DNA from 4 places in the Pseudoalteromonas sp. SR45-4 genome. Region 2 is predicted to be linked to each of the others. Evidence: predicted binding sites of a transcription regulator. Region 2 holds the regulator's gene; each other region holds the start of a gene.
The links. The regulator sigma-54, encoded in region 2, starts transcription at its own class of promoters, with help from an activator protein. The targets are predictions, from matches to a motif close to GTTGGCACGNNNNTNGNNT.
Positions count from the first base shown of each region.

Region 1: glnA (glutamate--ammonia ligase) is a predicted target of sigma-54. The motif match lies at 2,395-2,413, and genes of this name have one in related genera.
Region 3: H5058_RS04105 (LiaF domain-containing protein) is a predicted target of sigma-54. The motif match lies at 1,481-1,499, and genes of this name have one in related genera.
Region 4: H5058_RS02445 (flagellar hook-length control protein FliK) is a predicted target of sigma-54. The motif match lies at 2,549-2,567, and genes of this name have one in related genera.

Region 1 covers NZ_JACJDO010000009.1:44,628-48,846, forward strand. Annotated here, with positions in the region: gene glnL (nitrogen regulation protein NR(II)) at 1-204, opposite strand, end outside; gene H5058_RS06095 (DUF4124 domain-containing protein) at 297-818, opposite strand; gene glnA (glutamate--ammonia ligase) at 934-2,340, opposite strand; gene typA (translational GTPase TypA) at 2,850-4,219, shown strand, end outside.
Region 2 covers NZ_JACJDO010000001.1:95,932-100,150, forward strand. Annotated here, with positions in the region: gene lptA (lipopolysaccharide transport periplasmic protein LptA) at 1-62, shown strand, start outside; gene lptB (LPS export ABC transporter ATP-binding protein) at 59-784, shown strand; gene H5058_RS00470 (RNA polymerase factor sigma-54) at 854-2,347, shown strand; gene hpf (ribosome hibernation promoting factor) at 2,374-2,661, shown strand; gene ptsN (PTS IIA-like nitrogen regulatory protein PtsN) at 2,666-3,118, shown strand; gene rapZ (RNase adapter RapZ) at 3,140-3,985, shown strand; gene H5058_RS00490 (HPr family phosphocarrier protein) at 4,029-4,219, shown strand, end outside.
Region 3 covers NZ_JACJDO010000005.1:111,248-115,466, reverse strand. Annotated here, with positions in the region: gene suhB (inositol-1-monophosphatase) at 1-508, opposite strand, end outside; gene H5058_RS04105 (LiaF domain-containing protein) at 779-1,444, opposite strand; gene H5058_RS04100 (BON domain-containing protein) at 1,759-2,322, shown strand; gene H5058_RS04095 (YqaE/Pmp3 family membrane protein) at 2,395-2,553, shown strand; tRNA gene H5058_RS04090 (tRNA-Ile) at 2,860-2,936, shown strand; gene H5058_RS04085 (5-carboxymethyl-2-hydroxymuconate Delta-isomerase) at 3,287-3,616, opposite strand; gene H5058_RS04080 (winged helix-turn-helix domain-containing protein) at 3,772-4,219, opposite strand, start outside.
Region 4 covers NZ_JACJDO010000003.1:71,186-75,404, forward strand. Annotated here, with positions in the region: gene fliH (flagellar assembly protein FliH) at 1-696, shown strand, start outside; gene fliI (flagellar protein export ATPase FliI) at 715-2,049, shown strand; gene fliJ (flagellar export protein FliJ) at 2,049-2,498, shown strand; gene H5058_RS02445 (flagellar hook-length control protein FliK) at 2,636-4,216, shown strand.

The DNA of each region.
Region 1 (4,219 bases), on a different contig from region 2:
GCGTTTTAAATCGATTGAATGGTAGTTAAATAAATCATCAAAAGACTGCCCTAATAAACGCTTAGTGCCTAAACCAAGTAGTTCACTGGTACTGGTATTGGCATAAATAAGCGTAAAGCTTTCGTTTAAAAGCATCACGGCGGTGGTTTGATTTTGCCATATGGCATTGAGTAGCTCAGGGCTAAAGTGTGTGTTATTAAGCATTGTTGCACCATTTTAGTGCGCCTGTGTTTTCAGGCAAGTAATTTAATGAAATTGCACTGCAATTGCTATTTTTAATGTGAATTAGGTGGGAGTTAATTACCTAAGCTTAAGCCTTTTCTATGCATAAAAAATACACTCAATGGGCTTGTCGCAATGACTTGGTTTTGTTTGTTGTACAGCTTAACTTGCAGAGTGTGCTCACCACGCTCTACATCTCTTAAAGCAAAGGTTGAGGTATCACTTGCTGCGCCATAGGCTTTACCATCAAGAAATAGCTGTATTGTAAAGTCGTTTTCAAAGCGGGGGGTAATGCGAGTAGATACATACACAGAGCCGGTGTTTTCACGAATAGTTTGCTGATGCTCAGGCGATGCAATACCAATACTAAATGCAACCGGCTGCGCTTTAGTTTGATTATTTAATATATCTGTATTTGTTGCAGGCATGGTTAAATCTTGGCTGGTGAGTTTTATCTCTTTGGCGCCAATATGGGGGGTATCTGAAAACACCAGTACGCCATTTTTATCTTTCCATGCGTAAATTTTTTTTTCACCAGCGTAACTACAAACACTTAATAATGAAGTAATTAGTAGTAATAAAATCTTGCTACTCACTCTGCAACCCTGCATTTTTAACATTAACTTTACTTTAGTGGAGAAAGTACTAATTTACCATTAAAAAAGCCCGCAAAGCGGGCTTAAAGGTATATTTTATAACTGTTAACTAAAATTAACAGCTGTAATACATTTCAAACTCAATTGGGTGCGTTGTCATGTTAAGTTTTTCAACTTCTTGACTCTTAAGTTTAATGTAAGCATCAATTAAATCATTAGAGAACACGTCACCTTGATTTAAAAACTCACGGTCAGCATCAAGAGATGCCAGTGCTTCTTCTAATGAAGAGGCAACGGTTGGAATTTCTGCTGCTTCTTCTGCAGGTAGGTCGTATAAATCTTTATCCATTGCATCACCAGGATGGATTTTATTTTTAATTCCATCAAGGCCAGCCATAAGCATGGCAGCAAAAGCAAGATACGGGTTAGCCGTTGCATCAGGGAAGCGTACTTCAATACGACGACCTTTAGCTGATGGTACTACCGGAATACGAATCGATGCAGAACGGTTACGTGCAGAGTATGCAAGCATTACTGGTGCTTCGTAACCTGGTACTAAACGTTTGTACGAGTTAGTAGAGGCATTAGCAAACGCATTAATTGCTTTAGCATGTTTAATAATACCGCCAATGTAATAAAGCGCATCTTCAGAAAGACCGCCGTACTTATCACCTGCAAATAAGTTAACACCGTCTTTAGCTAACGACTGATGACAATGCATACCAGAACCGTTATCGCCAACAATAGGTTTAGGCATAAAAGTGGCTGTTTTGCCGTATAAATGAGCCATGTTATGAATAACATATTTCATTTCTTGAATTTCATCGGCTTTAATCACCATAGTATTAAAGCGCGTAGCAATTTCGTTTTGTCCTGCAGTTGCTACTTCGTGATGATGTGCTTCAACAACTTGTCCCATTTCTTCTAATACTAGACAAGTAGCAGAGCGCCAATCTTGAAAGTCATCAACAGGAGCAACTGGGAAGTAACCGCCTTTAACGCCAGGGCGATGACCTGTATTGCCGTCTGCGTATTCTTTATCTGAGTTCCAAGCAGCTTGCTTAGAATCGATTTTGTACATAGAGCCAGACATGTCTGTTTTATATTTTACGTCATCAAATACGAAGAACTCTGGCTCTGGGCCAAATAAAACCGTATCAGCAATACCCGTAGAGCGCATATATTCTTCAGCACGCTTTGCTACAGAGCGAGGATCGCGCTCGTAACCTTGTAATGTAGAAGGCTCTACTACGTCACAACGTATAATTAATGTGGCTTCTTCAGTGAATGGGTCAAGCTTAGCTGATTCAGCAACAGGCATTAGCACCATGTCTGATTCGTTTATGCCTTTCCAGCCAGCAATTGAAGAACCATCGAACATTTTACCATCTTCAAAAAAGTCTTCATCAATTTGGTGATGAGGAATTGAAATATGCTGCTCTTTACCTTTGGTATCAGTAAAGCGTAAATCAATGAACTTAACGTCATTTTCTTTAATAAAATCTAAAACCGATTGCGACATGTGTCCTCCAACTATAAGGTTTTGTTATTGCTGCTTAAATGCTTTGTGTTTTATAAGCTGATTTTGTGCCACTATTGTAACTTAATGTTTATAAACATAAAAAATACAAAAGTAATAACGGCTGTTTCTAATGCGCACCATTATGGTGCGTAAATGCTTCAATATAGTGCAACAGTTACAGAGTAAAAAGTTGCTCGCTATTTAATCGTGATAGACTAACATAAAGTAAATACAAAAGACTGACCAAAATAGCAATAAAGTCATTAAAGTGGAGGTTTTTATAAAAATATTAAAAATTTTATTTTTATAATTAGTTAATTTAAAACAGTAGGTTAAATAAAAAAACCAGAAAGTTTGCAAATTTATTTTGGATAAACTTTCATCCATTCCATTTATAAGGGATAATATGCGCCCTTTTAAATCCTATGCTGGGACATCTCGTGAAAACGCAGGTGAGTGCGTAAGCCCCTGCAGGATCAATGAGATTCAATTTCTCTGAGTGAATATTAATGAGTATCGAAAAGATAAGAAATATAGCAATTATCGCCCACGTTGACCACGGTAAAACTACACTGGTTGACAAACTGCTTGAGTTTTCAGGCACATTAGAAACACGCGGCGGTAATGAAGAGCGCGTGATGGATTCAAACGATATAGAAAGAGAACGTGGTATTACCATTTTAGCGAAAAACACCGCTATTTCATGGAACGGCTACCACATTAATATCGTAGATACTCCAGGACACGCCGATTTCGGTGGTGAAGTGGAACGCGTACTTTCAATGGCTGACTCAGTATTACTAATTGTTGACGCTCAAGAAGGCCCAATGCCACAAACGCGTTTTGTTACGCAAAAGGCATTTGCGCAAGGTTTAAAGCCAATCGTAGTAATTAACAAAATCGACAAGCCAAGTGCACGTCCTGATTGGGTTATGGATCAAATCTTTGATTTATTCGATAACTTAGGCGCCACTGACGAGCAGTTAGATTTTAAAGTAATCTATGCATCAGCAATCAACGGCTGGGCAACATTAGATTTAGACGAGCCATCTGATAACATGGATGCCATGTTCCAAATGATCGTTGACGAAGTATCACCACCAGATGCAGATCCTGAAGGTGACTTCCAAATGCAGATTTCTCAACTTGATTACAACTCATACGTGGGTGTAATTGGTGTTGGTCGTATCAAGCGTGGTTCTGTTGCTCCAAACCAACAAGTAACTATTATTAGTGCTGATGGTACTAAACGTAACGGTAAAATTGGTACAGTACAAAGCTACTTAGGCCTTGAGCGTATTGAAACAGACCGTGGTTATGCAGGTAACATTGTTACTGTAACCGGTATTGGCGAGCTTAAGATTTCAGATACTGTTTGTTGTCCTACTAACGTTGAAGCATTACCACCACTAAGTGTTGATGAGCCAACAGTAACAATGACATTCTCTGTAAATAACTCACCGTTTTGTGGTAAAGAAGGTAAGTTTGTAACGTCACGTAATATTCGTGAGCGTTTAGACAAAGAGCTAGTACACAACGTAGCACTTCGCGTTGAAGATACTGCTAGCCCAGATAGCTTCCGTGTTTCTGGCCGTGGTGAATTACACCTAGGTATCTTAATCGAAAATATGCGTCGTGAAGGTTACGAGCTTGCTGTATCTCGTCCAGAGGTAATTTTGCGTACTGTTGACGGTGTATTAGAAGAACCGTTTGAAACAGTAACAATTGACTGTCAAGAAGAGCATCAGGGTTCTGTAATGGAGCAAGTTGGCCTACGTAAAGGTGAGCTTACTAACATGTCTCCAGATGGCAAAGGCCGTATGCGTTTAGACTTTATTATCCCAAGCCGTGGCTTAATTGGTTTCCAAACTGATTTCAT
Region 2 (4,219 bases):
ACACTATTTTAGTGCCTATAGACGTAAAAAAAGAACAAAAACTCAATAAAGGTCAGCCATGAGTACATTAAAAGCAGAGCTATTAGCAAAAAGCTATAAAGGCCGTGAAGTTGTTAAAAATGTAGGACTTGAAGTAAAAGCTGGCAGCATTGTTGGTTTACTTGGCCCAAATGGCGCAGGTAAAACCACTACCTTTTACATGATTGTAGGCTTAGTTCCTAGCGACAAAGGTAAAATATTAATTGATGATAACGATATTACCTTACTTCCTATGCACAGCCGTGCTCGTTTAGGTATTGGTTATTTACCACAAGAATCTTCTATTTTTAGAAAGCTCACTGTGTATCAAAATTTAATGGCTATTTTAGAAACGCGTAAGCAACTAAATAAACAAGCCAGGGAAGAAACCCTAAATAGTTTATTGGACGAATTTAGCCTGCAACATATTCGCGACAGCTTAGGTATGGCGCTATCTGGTGGTGAACGTCGCCGCGTAGAAATAGCACGTGCTTTAGCTGCAGATCCTAAATTTATATTGCTTGATGAGCCCTTTGCTGGCGTGGATCCTATTTCAGTACTCGATATTAAAAAAATTATAGAACACCTTAAAAATCGTGGTATTGGCGTACTAATTACCGACCACAATGTAAGGGAAACCCTTGATGTTTGTGAAAAAGCCTACATTGTTTCTCATGGGGAGCTAATTGCATCTGGTACTCCTGAATTTGTATTAAACGATAAAACAGTACGTGATGTTTATTTAGGCGAGCAGTTCAAACTGTAATATTTATGTTATTACTATAAGCATCTGCTAAGATTAATCATATCAATTTATAAGGATTGTTAGAGATAAATGAGGCAATCATTACAGCTGCGCATGGGCCAGCAACTTACAATGACTCCGCAACTGCAACAGGCTATTCGCTTATTGCAGCTTAGTACCTTGGATCTCCAGCAAGAAATACAAGAAGCACTTGATAGCAACCCATTACTTGAAGTTGATGAACAAGATTACACGGAAGAATCAGCAGGTAAAAACGAGCAAAAAGCAGATGACATTACTGTTAGCGCCTCTGCTGACGACACCCCAAGCGAGTATGAGCAAGATAGCGGCGAAGCACTAAATAAAGACACCATAAGCGACGACATGGCCATGGATGTATCATGGGATGAATATATGAGCGCAGCGCCTGCCTCTTCATCAGGGCCAATGCCTGAAGATGAATCTATTTATCAAGGTGCATCAACCGAAACCCTGCATGAATACTTAATGTGGCAATTACAGCTCACCCCTTTTAGCCCTACCGACGAAGCTATTGCCATAGCTATCGTTGAAGCCGTAGATGACTCTGGTATTTTAACCCTCAGTTGCGAAGACCTTTTAGCAAGCTTTAACCAAGAAACTGACGACGAACACGAAGTAGAACTAGATGAAATAGAAGCAGTGCTAAAGCGCATTCAATTATTTGATCCTGTTGGTATTGCAGCTCGCAGCTTGCAAGAATGCTTATGCATTCAATTAAATCAATTTGATAAAGACACCCCTTATATTAACGAAACAAAAATGGTGTTAACTGATCATATCGATTTACTCGCTGCTCGCGACTATCGTACGTTAATGAAAAAAACTAAGCTCAAAGAAGAAGAGCTTAAAGAAATAATGACACTTATTCATACGCTTAATCCTAAGCCTGCGGATACTATTGTCAGAGAAGAGTCTGAATACGTTATACCTGACGTGTCTGTTAAAAAAATAAAAGGCCGCTGGGTGGTAGAGCTAAACCCAGATAGCATGCCAAAAATACGTGTTAACAGCCAATATGCGGCTATGTCTCGTACAGTAAAATCCAGCGGTGACAGCCAATTTATTCGCTCGCACTTACAAGAAGCTAAATGGTTTATTAAAAGCCTAGAAAGTAGAAACGAAACCCTCCTGAAAGTAACTAATTGTATTGTTAAGCAGCAACAAGCGTTTTTTGAACATGGCCCAGAAGCCATGAAACCTATGGTTTTAAACGATGTTGCCGAAATAGTTGAAATGCACGAGTCGACTATTTCACGGGTCACTACGCAAAAATATATGCACACTCCACGTGGCATTTTTGAGCTTAAGTACTTTTTTTCAAGCCATGTAAGCACCGAAAATGGTGGCGAATGTTCATCAACTGCCATACGTGCCTTGATTAAAAAGTTGATAGCTGCAGAAAACTTAGCCAAACCATTGAGTGATAGCAAGATTGCAGATATATTGGCTGAGCAAGGAATTAAAGTAGCTAGACGGACAATTGCAAAATATCGCGAATCTCTGGCTATTCCCCCGTCGAATCAACGTAAAAGCTTGATTTAAGACGTACAACAAAGAGGAAAATGCTGATGCAACTAAACTTAACTGGTCGTCATGTAGACATTACAGACTCATTAAGAGACTATGTAAATAATAAATTTGCAAAGCTGCAAAGACACTCAGATCACATAACTAATGTGCATGTTATTCTCGATGTAGAAAAATTAAGTCAAAAAGCTGAAGCAACAATTTTTGTAAGTGGCGCTGAGCTATTTGCATCGACCGAACACCAAGATATGTACGCTGCCATTGACTCGTTGATTGACAAACTCGATCGTCAAGTAATTAAACACAAAGAGAAGTTTGCTCGACACTAACACTATGAAATTAAGCTCACTTATATGCCAGGACTGCAGCAAAGCTGTGGTCCTTTTTAATAGTAAAAAAAGAATTTTAGAATTCATCAGTGAACTCGCGCATAAAAAAATGCCGTATTTACCTCAGCAAGATATTCTCACTGCTTTATTGGCAAGAGAAAAGTTAGGTAGTACCGGTATTGGCCGAGGAATAGCAATTCCACATGGCCGTATGAGCGGGGCACAAGAGCCTCTTGCCTTAATTTTAATAAGCGAAACCGCTATTAATTTTGATGCAATTGATAATCGTCCAGTTGATATTTTTGTTGCGCTTATAGTGCCCGATGGCGATAACCAGCAGCACTTGAAAACACTAGCCACAATAGCTGATAAACTAAACGATAAAGAGTTTTGTAAGCAATTGCGTGCGGCAAAGTCTGATGAAGCGTTATACCAAGTTATTTTGAATCAATCCTAGTTACTAATAAAGGGGTGGTAAATGGAATTAATTATTATAAGTGGCCGATCAGGTTCTGGTAAGTCAGTTGCTTTACGTGTTGTAGAAGATTTAGGTTACTATTGTGTAGATAATATTCCGGTAAATTTGCTGCCTTCATTAGTGCGCAGTGTCTCTGATAACTACGATAAAATAGCCGTTAGTATAGACGTGCGTAACCTGCCTAAAGACCAGCAGCAGTTTAACGATATTCTTGAGTACTTGCCCGACTTTGCTAAACCAACGTTATTTTATTTAGATAGCGACGATCAAACATTAATCCGCCGTTATTCAGAAACACGTCGTTTGCACCCGCTTTCGATTGATTCGCTACCGCTAGATTTAGCAATACAAAAAGAAAAAGAATTACTCGATGTACTCGTAACGCAGGCTGATCATGTCATTGATACAACCGATTTAAGTGTGCATCAACTTGCTGAATCTATGCGTGAAACCATACTCGGTAAAAAAGACAAACAGCTTATCATTACCTTTGAGTCGTTTGGCTTTAAGCATGGTATTCCCAAAGGTGCTGATTATGTTTTTGATGCGCGTTTTTTACCAAACCCACACTGGGAACCGGAGCTCAAGCCTTTAACTGGATTAGATCAACCTGTAAAAGATTATTTAGCTAGTCATAGTATTGTGCAAAAATTCACTTGGCAAATTCAAACCTTTGTACAAACGTGGTTACCACACCTAGAGCGTAATAATCGCAGTTATTTAACCATTGCTATTGGTTGTACTGGTGGTCAGCACCGCTCAGTTTATTTAGCGCAAACAATTGGTGAAAGCTTTGCTATGTCTCACCCTAATGTAAAAATTCGCCATCGCGAGCAAGAAAAATAATTCAATTTAAATAATCATCTGTTCAGCTTAAGTAGAGTATCTTATGCGCTTAGAAAATACATTTTTAATAAAAAACAAGCTAGGCCTGCATGCTAGAGCTGCTACCGTATTAGCACAATTAGCGGTACAATTTGACGCATCTATTACCTTATTTCAAGATGAAAAAGAAGCCGCTGGCGATAGCGTACTGGCTTTAATGTTACTAGAAAGCAGCCAAGGTAAAGAAGTAAAAGT
Region 3 (4,219 bases), on a different contig from region 2:
CTGTGTATGCATCTAGGTGTTGTTTTTGCTTGAAAGGAAAGCCAGTAGCTAAGATTGAACCGCCTAAATCAACTGTTTTAGAAACGCGTAAACGTTTGCTATTAAGTTGTGCGCCTTGACCACGAGAGGCAGTGAAAAGCTCACCACGAATTGGATCATAAATAACGGCCTGGTCTAAACGACCTTTTACTTTAAGTGCGATAGAAACCGCAAAATGAGGAATACCCTTGATGAAGTTAGTTGTGCCATCAAGCGGGTCAACAATCCATTGGTAATCTGCATCCTTACCTTTATGCTCGCCTAATTCTTCACCAACAATGCAGTGATCAGGGTAAGAGCGTAAAATGGTGTCGCGAATTATAGCTTCTGCTTCTTTATCAATGTTAGTCACTAAATCGTTAGTGCCTTTTTGTTGAACTTCAACTTTTGATAAATCTTCACTTGCACGAAGTATAATTTTGCCTGCGTTACGCGCAGCGCGAACCGCAATGTTTAACATTGGATGCATGGTATTACCTTTGGGTTGTAAAAGAACGTTTATATATTTTAGCTGGCGTATTTTAGCGACTTTTGCCATAAAGTAAACAACAAAGCCTAAATACTTTTGTTTGTTTTTTGTACTTGCTTGATGTGCAGGGCGTTTTATACAAATTCAGCATTGATGAATCTGCAAAGTGTTTTTTAAATGTGTTCTAGTGCTTTAAAAATTTAGCATGTTTTTTACTCTTTAACCTGGGTCTAAGTTAAAAGCTATGAACATGCTTTTATAGGTAGTACATCACATCGGAGTACCACTTTTACCACCAAGTTGGGTTTTTAATTGGTTAGCAAAGCTAATAAATTTTTCTTTAATGGTTCGCTTAATTTTTATTTCTACCGAGCCCATAATAGCCTTTCCCTCAATATGGATGGTCGGCCCTTGATGCTTGTTAAGTGCCACTGTTTTATTTTCAACACTACTAACAATGCTAAACATTTTTGATACTACATTAACGTGTTCTGGTACGTATATTTCATCACTGCCAAAAATACAGTTAACATGAATCGTTACCTCTTGGTGGGTAAAAACAGCATCAGTAAAATCAAGTACTACCGAGCCCATAAAGTTAGTCAGGTAAATGTTTTTAGGCACAACCCATTGGCCGCTTCTTTCATTGGAGCCTAAAATACTGCGTAATGTAAAGTCACTCTGGCTAGATTGTTGAGCGCTGTAATTGGGTGAAAATTGCGAGTGCTTTTGGGCATTATATTGCTGATCAGTATTAAGGGTTAAATCCTCAACTAAGCTAACAAGGACTTCATTATTACTTGTAGCCATTGCCTCATCTAAACGCCTTTCAAATGCTTCAACAGAAATAACTCCGTGGCTGTAATTATAAATTAGTTGATCAATCACTTCTTCGCGCACTTGCTCTTGCGGGCGGTCTGTTATTTTTACGCTCATGAGGGTATTCCTTTTATTTTACTGTTGTCACTATATAAGCAAAGCATATACCAAAAATATTATTTTTATTAATCAGCTTGTTATGTTTTTATCCTATTTACGACTTTGTTATATTAACGATCCATTAACCAAAATGGTAATTATCTAGTTATTTTCACTACTGAGAACTTTTTACCGATAAGTCGGTAAAAAAGTGATGTGTACAAAGTGAAGTTATTTTATATTTAACCTTAAGTTTATGATTTTACTTATTTATTAAAGTTGGCCTAAAGCTGGCATTAGTTAAAGTGTCTTTAATCAAAAGGAGAAAGATTATGAAAACATTTAACAAATCTATCATTGCGGCGTTAGTTTTAGGTACTACGGCTATGGGTGCTCAAGCGAGCAGCTGGGAAAATGAAAGTAAAGATGCTTGGATTGATGGTAAGGCTGAAACAGTGCTTCTTATGAACACTAATCTCAATAACTTTGACATCAACACTGATGTAAAAAATGGCAAAGTTATACTAACAGGTAAAGTTAATAGCGAACTCGACAAAGAGCTAGCAGAAGAACTTGTACTGAGTTTAGATGGCGTAACCAATGTTGATAACCAGCTTACTGTTGTGAAAAGCATGAACAGTAAAAGCCATGACAACATGAAAGATGATGATGGTAGCGGCTTAACCGACGCTAAAATTACCACAGTCATCACAACGCGTTATTTATTTAACTCAGAAGTTGGTGGTACAAACATTGATGTAGATACTGACAAAGGTGTAGTTACTCTTACCGGTACAGTGAACTCAGATGCTGAAAAACAGCTTGCAGTAAAAATTGCTAAAAATGCTGAAGATGTTCGCGACGTAGTAGATAAATTAACGATAGTTGCAAAGTAATATAGTATTTATAAAACCCAGCTTTGCTGGGTTTTTGCTTATAATTTTTTGTTTATAAATAAGGAAGTATTTATGGATATTATACGTATTATTTTTTCAATCTTACTGCCACCACTGGGAGTATTTTTACAGGTGGGTTTAGGCTTACATTTTTGGATAAATATTTTACTCACGTTGTTTGGTTACTTCCCTGGAGTAATACATGCAATCTACATTATCGCAAAAAAATAATTCATTTCTGTTTGTCGCGTAATATAAGCTGTAAGTTGCTTGTTTAAAGCTTAATTTTTAAATTACGCGATATACAGCCTTCCATTTCATTTTTACTTAGCTGCCAGTATTAACCCTAAATTCTGCAAATTTTAATATTACACCCATAAAAAGATTACTATTTAAGCAGTTAGACCATTGATTGTTAAAATAAAGACTTTTGCTAGTGACAAGCCCCTAAAAACTTTTTATACTGCACCCCGCTTTAGTCGCTATGTGGCTAAACGCTTCTTAAAAAATTAACTGTTTACAGTTATACAAAAAGTTGGCCCCTTAGCTCAGTTGGTTAGAGCACACGACTCATAATCGTTAGGTCCCCAGTTCGAGTCTGGGAGGGGCCACCACTTTTAAATATACCCACTAAAAATCATTCCAATCATTAACTAATGAATAGCTCTATGTTGTGTTAATTACACTTTAAGTATATTTGTGACTGTCTCATTATAAAATAATAAATAGAATTGTTTTACGGCAATAAAAAAACCCTAATTAGGGTTTTTTTACAGAGTACTTATTAACGCTTTTAAGCTAATACCTATATTATTAATAACATGATCATTCTGGCTTATTAAGTAGCTAATTAATCCCGTTAGAAATAACCTGTAGGTCACTATATAAAATGACCTTGGTTAGTGATTAAGCTATTTTTTGCTGCTAGAACTGTTCACTAATTTAATGAAACGGCTAAAATAAATTAATTTTTGCGGTAGATCTCATGTTCGATATCGTAAATATTAACGCTTAAGCTGTCTGATGCTCTGCAATAGGTTTTTAAACACTCAAGTAGTTGCTCACTTAACATTTGTTTTTGCTCAATAGAACGCCCTGCCAAAATGTGTACCGCGATATGTATAAACCCCGACCTGCCTGCGCCCAGTAGATATTGCTGATAGGAAATAGCGCGTGTTTTTATGGTTTCTAAATCAAATAGATTACTTTGGAAAGCGGCGTTGTGAATTTTTTCTACAAGTACTTGTGGTAATACAGGGAGGTCTTCTGAGTGTTCAATAATAATGTGCGGCATTTAGGCGTTCCTATTATGAGTTACTACATGTGTGAACCTTATTATACCAAATACCAGGTTACTCGCTAACCCCTGGTCGAGTGAATTTTATAGCTAAAAAAAATTAAATCATGACACTGTAGCAATCAGGTAATCGTAATGAACAATTATGTTGCTCAGGGTAAATACTTTGCATCTATTCGCTTAATATCTATTTGCGGAGATTTATAAGAGGTATAAATTAACCAACCAGCGGTAGCAATATAAGTTAAGCCAGATGTTCTGCTAAATGAACGCTCAGGTAGGCGTATTATGTCGTGATGACTCGCTGAGGCAAAGTCATAGTAACTTAAGCGATAGTCGCCCTGCGCTACATTAAAGTAATACACGCGTGACAGTGCTTGTGTTTCGCCTTCTTGGTAGTACCAGGATGTATGATTAGATAAATTAATAGACGCAACGAGGAGTTGCGCATGTTCGCTACCAGGGGGCTTGATCCAGAGTTGCTTGGCGTCGGGGTTGGCAAATATAAGCGCACCTTGCTTATCTTCATAGGCATATAAGGTGGATTGTTTAATCACTTGTCCTAGGTTGTTTCCTTTTAAATCAAAACGAAATACATGC
Region 4 (4,219 bases), on a different contig from region 2:
ACTGCCTTTGGTACACCGCTTGCTGAGTTGTATCGAAAAGAAATGGCTGAAGAGTCGCTAATTGAAGAGCCGCAAGAACCTGAGTTACCTGCGCTTACTATGGCCGAACTTGAGCGCATTAGACAAGATGCGTTTGAAGAAGGTGTAAAACAAGGGCACGAGCAAGGTTACATAGACGGTTTTGATAAAGGCGTTACCGAAGGTAAAGAAGCTGGCTACAAAGAGGGGCTAGAGCTGGGAAAAACCCAAGGCCAAGAAGATGTAAAACCACTAATAGAGGAGCAGTTAACTGGCCTGCGTAGTGTTTTAGAGGGATTAACCGCGCCACTAGGTAAAGTAGATGAGCAAGCTGAAAAGCAATTAGTGCAATTAGCCGTTATGCTTGCAGAAGCTATTATTTATCAAGAAGTAAAAATCTCTCCTGATGTTATTTTACACACCCTTAAACACAGTATTGATGCGCTTAATACCGAGCAAGAAAAAGTACGCATTCATTTACACCCCGAAGATTTAGAGCTAATAAAGCAAAGTTATGGCGAGCAAACAGTGACAGATAATAACTGGCAGTTGATTGCAGAGCCAACGTTAGAGCGAGGCGGCTGCGAAGTTAAAACGGCGCAATCATCGCTTGATATGACACTTAAAACGCGTGTCAAAGAAACATTGGATAGTTTTTTGCATAGCAGTAGTATCTAACTATTTTATTGGTCTGTTATGTCTGCTTTAGATGTTTCATTAAGCGAACGCTTATCTCAATACAAACAGCATATTAAACCGCCAACACTTGCTGTAGCGGGTATTTTAACGCGAGTAGTTGGCCTAACCCTTGAGGCCAAAGGCTTACGTGCGCCTGTAGGTAGCCAATGTAAAATAGAAACTATGAACGGCTTTGTTGACGCCGAAATAGTTGGCTTTAACGACCAAACCTTATATTTAATGCCAAACGATCATATATCGGGGGTGCTCCCTGGTGCTCGGGTGATCCCCCAACTTAACGACACAGGTTTACCTGTAGGCATGAGTTTGCTGGGCCGCGTAGTTGATGGCTTAGGTCGTCCTCTTGATGGTTTAGGTAAAATTAATGCTGAGCACTATCTTAAGTTTGCCCAAAAACCGATAAACCCTCTTTCAAGACGACCCATAAGCCAGCCTATGGATGTAGGTGTGCGTGCTATAAATTCAGTAATAACAGTAGGACAAGGCCAGCGAATGGGCTTGTTTGCAGGCTCGGGTGTAGGTAAGTCGGTACTGCTTGGTATGATGACTCGTGGTAGTGAAGCCGATGTTATTGTGGTGGGGCTGGTGGGCGAGCGTGGCCGCGAAGTAAAAGAATTTATTGAAGAAATACTTGGTGTAGAGGGGCGTAAACGCTCGGTGGTTGTAGCAGCACCGGCAGATTCTTCACCATTAATGCGTTTAAAAGGCTGCGAAACTGCGGTAACAATTGCAGAGTACTTTCGCGATCAGGGATTAAACGTTTTGTTATTGCTCGATTCGGTAACGCGCTATGCCATGGCGCAGCGTGAAATAGCACTTGCAGTAGGCGAGCCACCGGCGACTAAAGGCTACCCGCCTTCGGTGTTTGCAAAACTACCAGCGCTGGTGGAGCGTGCCGGTAACGGCGGAGAAGGGCAAGGCTCTATTACTGCCTTTTTTACCGTATTAAGTGAAGGCGATGATATGCAAGATCCCATTGCCGATGCGGCGCGCGCCATACTCGACGGCCATATTGTACTTTCGCGGGAACTGGCCGACAGCGGTCATTATCCGGCAATTGATATAGAAAAATCTATTTCACGAGTAATGCCGCAAGTGGTATCTGAGACGCACATGCAACAAGCGCGAGTGCTTAAGCAGGTGTACTCTATGTACCAGCAAAATAAAGACATGATCACCCTAGGTGCGTATCAAAAAGGGACAGATCAAATGCTTGATCAAGCCATAAATATGATGCCAAGAGTAAATGCCTTTTTACAGCAAGGCATGCGTGATGTAATTAGTTACGACGACGGCCTGCAAGGGCTAGCGCAGTTATTAGGGCAAGCATAATGGCTAAAAACAAACTGCATTTATTACTAAAGATTGAAAACGATAAAGAAGAAACGCTGCGGATGAGCTATTTGCAGGCGAATCAAAATTTGCAGGCAAACCAGCAAAAACTCCAAGGTTTAAATAACTTTAGATTGGAATACACCCAGCAATTACACATTAAAGGGCAGTCGGGCTTATCAAGTGCTGGGTTTAGTCAGTTTCATGCATTTATTGCTAAAATAGAAGAAGCAATTCGCCAACAAGCCAATACAGTTAACACTGCAAAACAAGTGGTTAGCCAGCGTAAAACCCTGTGGTTAAAGCAGCAAATTAAGGCTAAAGCAGTCGCTAAACTCATCGAAAAACAACAGTTAAAGGCCGATGTGCTAGTGGCTAAAAATGAGCAAAAAATGTTGGATGAATTTTCGGCTAATCAATTTTTTCAACGACACAACAATCGACTTTAGTAAGTAGCGAGTACTTTAACCGCTTTAACAAAAGCTTGTACCTTATAAACAAAGGCACGTTAATTGCTTTGTTGTTAAGTGAACTATAATTTTAGGCATTATTGGGTGGTTTGTTGCCGCTTTATATTAGGTGATTTATGACGATTAATGATATTTCAATGTTAGCGGTATCTGAGCAAGACGCTTACTCTAATAAACAAACGAGTAACTCAAGACGTAATGATGACTCTGATACTGGTTTTTTTAATCAGTTAGAAGATGCCAATAAAGCGGCTTACAATAATAACAGCAAAGCTAAAGCAGGCGCTAGCAATGCTAAGGCTGAGCAGCCTGAAACACAAGACGATGCTGTTTCGGGCGATAGTATGTTGGCGCAAATAAATGCTGCGCACACTATAGACACCTCAGTTAAAAAGAACGCTGATGCTAAAGCCGAGGCTTTAGATGAAGACGCTAAGCAATTAAAAGGGAAGCCTGATGATCAGCTTGCCCCTATTGTAATTGCACCGCAAAAAGGTGTGTTTAGCGATGTTGCAGCAAGCGCTGAAGCGGCAAATGAAAAGTTAATGCCCTTATCTCAAAGTATGGCTACGGCAAATAATAAAGGCGATGTAACAGCGCAAAAACAATCGGTAGATGCCGCAGTAATGAACTTGCTAAGCAAAGATAGCGAGGCAATTAAATCAGATCCGTTACTTGCTAAACTTACACCCGAGCAGCATGAGCAATTAACTACGCAGCTGCAGGCAAGTAGCAAACCCAATAGCAACGACAACCTCGCAACGTTAAAGCAAATGCTTACTCAATATGTTGTTGAAAGTGATAAAGCAAGCGCAGCAGACACGGCTAAACAGGCTTTAAATTCTCAAATAAATGCATTAACCACCCCAGAAAAACAAGCGCTACTGAGCCAGTTAAATAGCTATATTAAAAATGAGCAGCCACAAGGTGAGCAGCTAGCAAGTATTAAGCAAACAATTGCAGAGCTAAGCGCATCGATTGATAAAAAAGTATTAATATCTGCAGATGATAAAACAGCATTAAATGCGCTTAGCGATAAAGAACTCACTAAATCGTTAGAGTCATTGCAAAAAAATAACACTGAACAGTTATCACCCCGAGCAGCACAATTATTGACGCAAATTACCAGTACGGTAAATGGTTTAGGCCTATACGATAGTGTAGGGTATGAGCAAACTATAATTGATATGCAAGCGTTGCAGGCTGGGCAATTACAAAGCACAGCGCAAGTTAAACAAGCAAGCTTGGACCCAGGTGTTATGCAAGCGCTTAATATTATAAAAAGTGACGCGGCAAAAATGTTGCAAGAGCGAGTGAGCTCTATGCTTAGCATAAATAATAAAGTAGCAGAAATTCGTCTCGACCCACCAGAAATGGGCAGTATGCAAATTCGCATCAGAAGCGATGCAGAGCAAGCACAAATAAACTTTGTAGTACAAAACCAGCAAGCTAAAGAAGCGCTTGAACAATCGCTTCCGCGCTTACGCGAAATGCTTGCCCAGCAAGGTATAGATTTAGGCGAAAGTACTATTTCTTATGGTGAGCCTGGAGGGCAAGGAGCAGAGCAAAATGATGACAACGATAGTCGTCGTTTAGCTAATAATGAATTGACTACTGATGAAAACGATGAGCAAATTAATACACAAATACCAAGTTCTCGACAACAAACGTCATCATCAATAGATTACTATGCCTAAGTA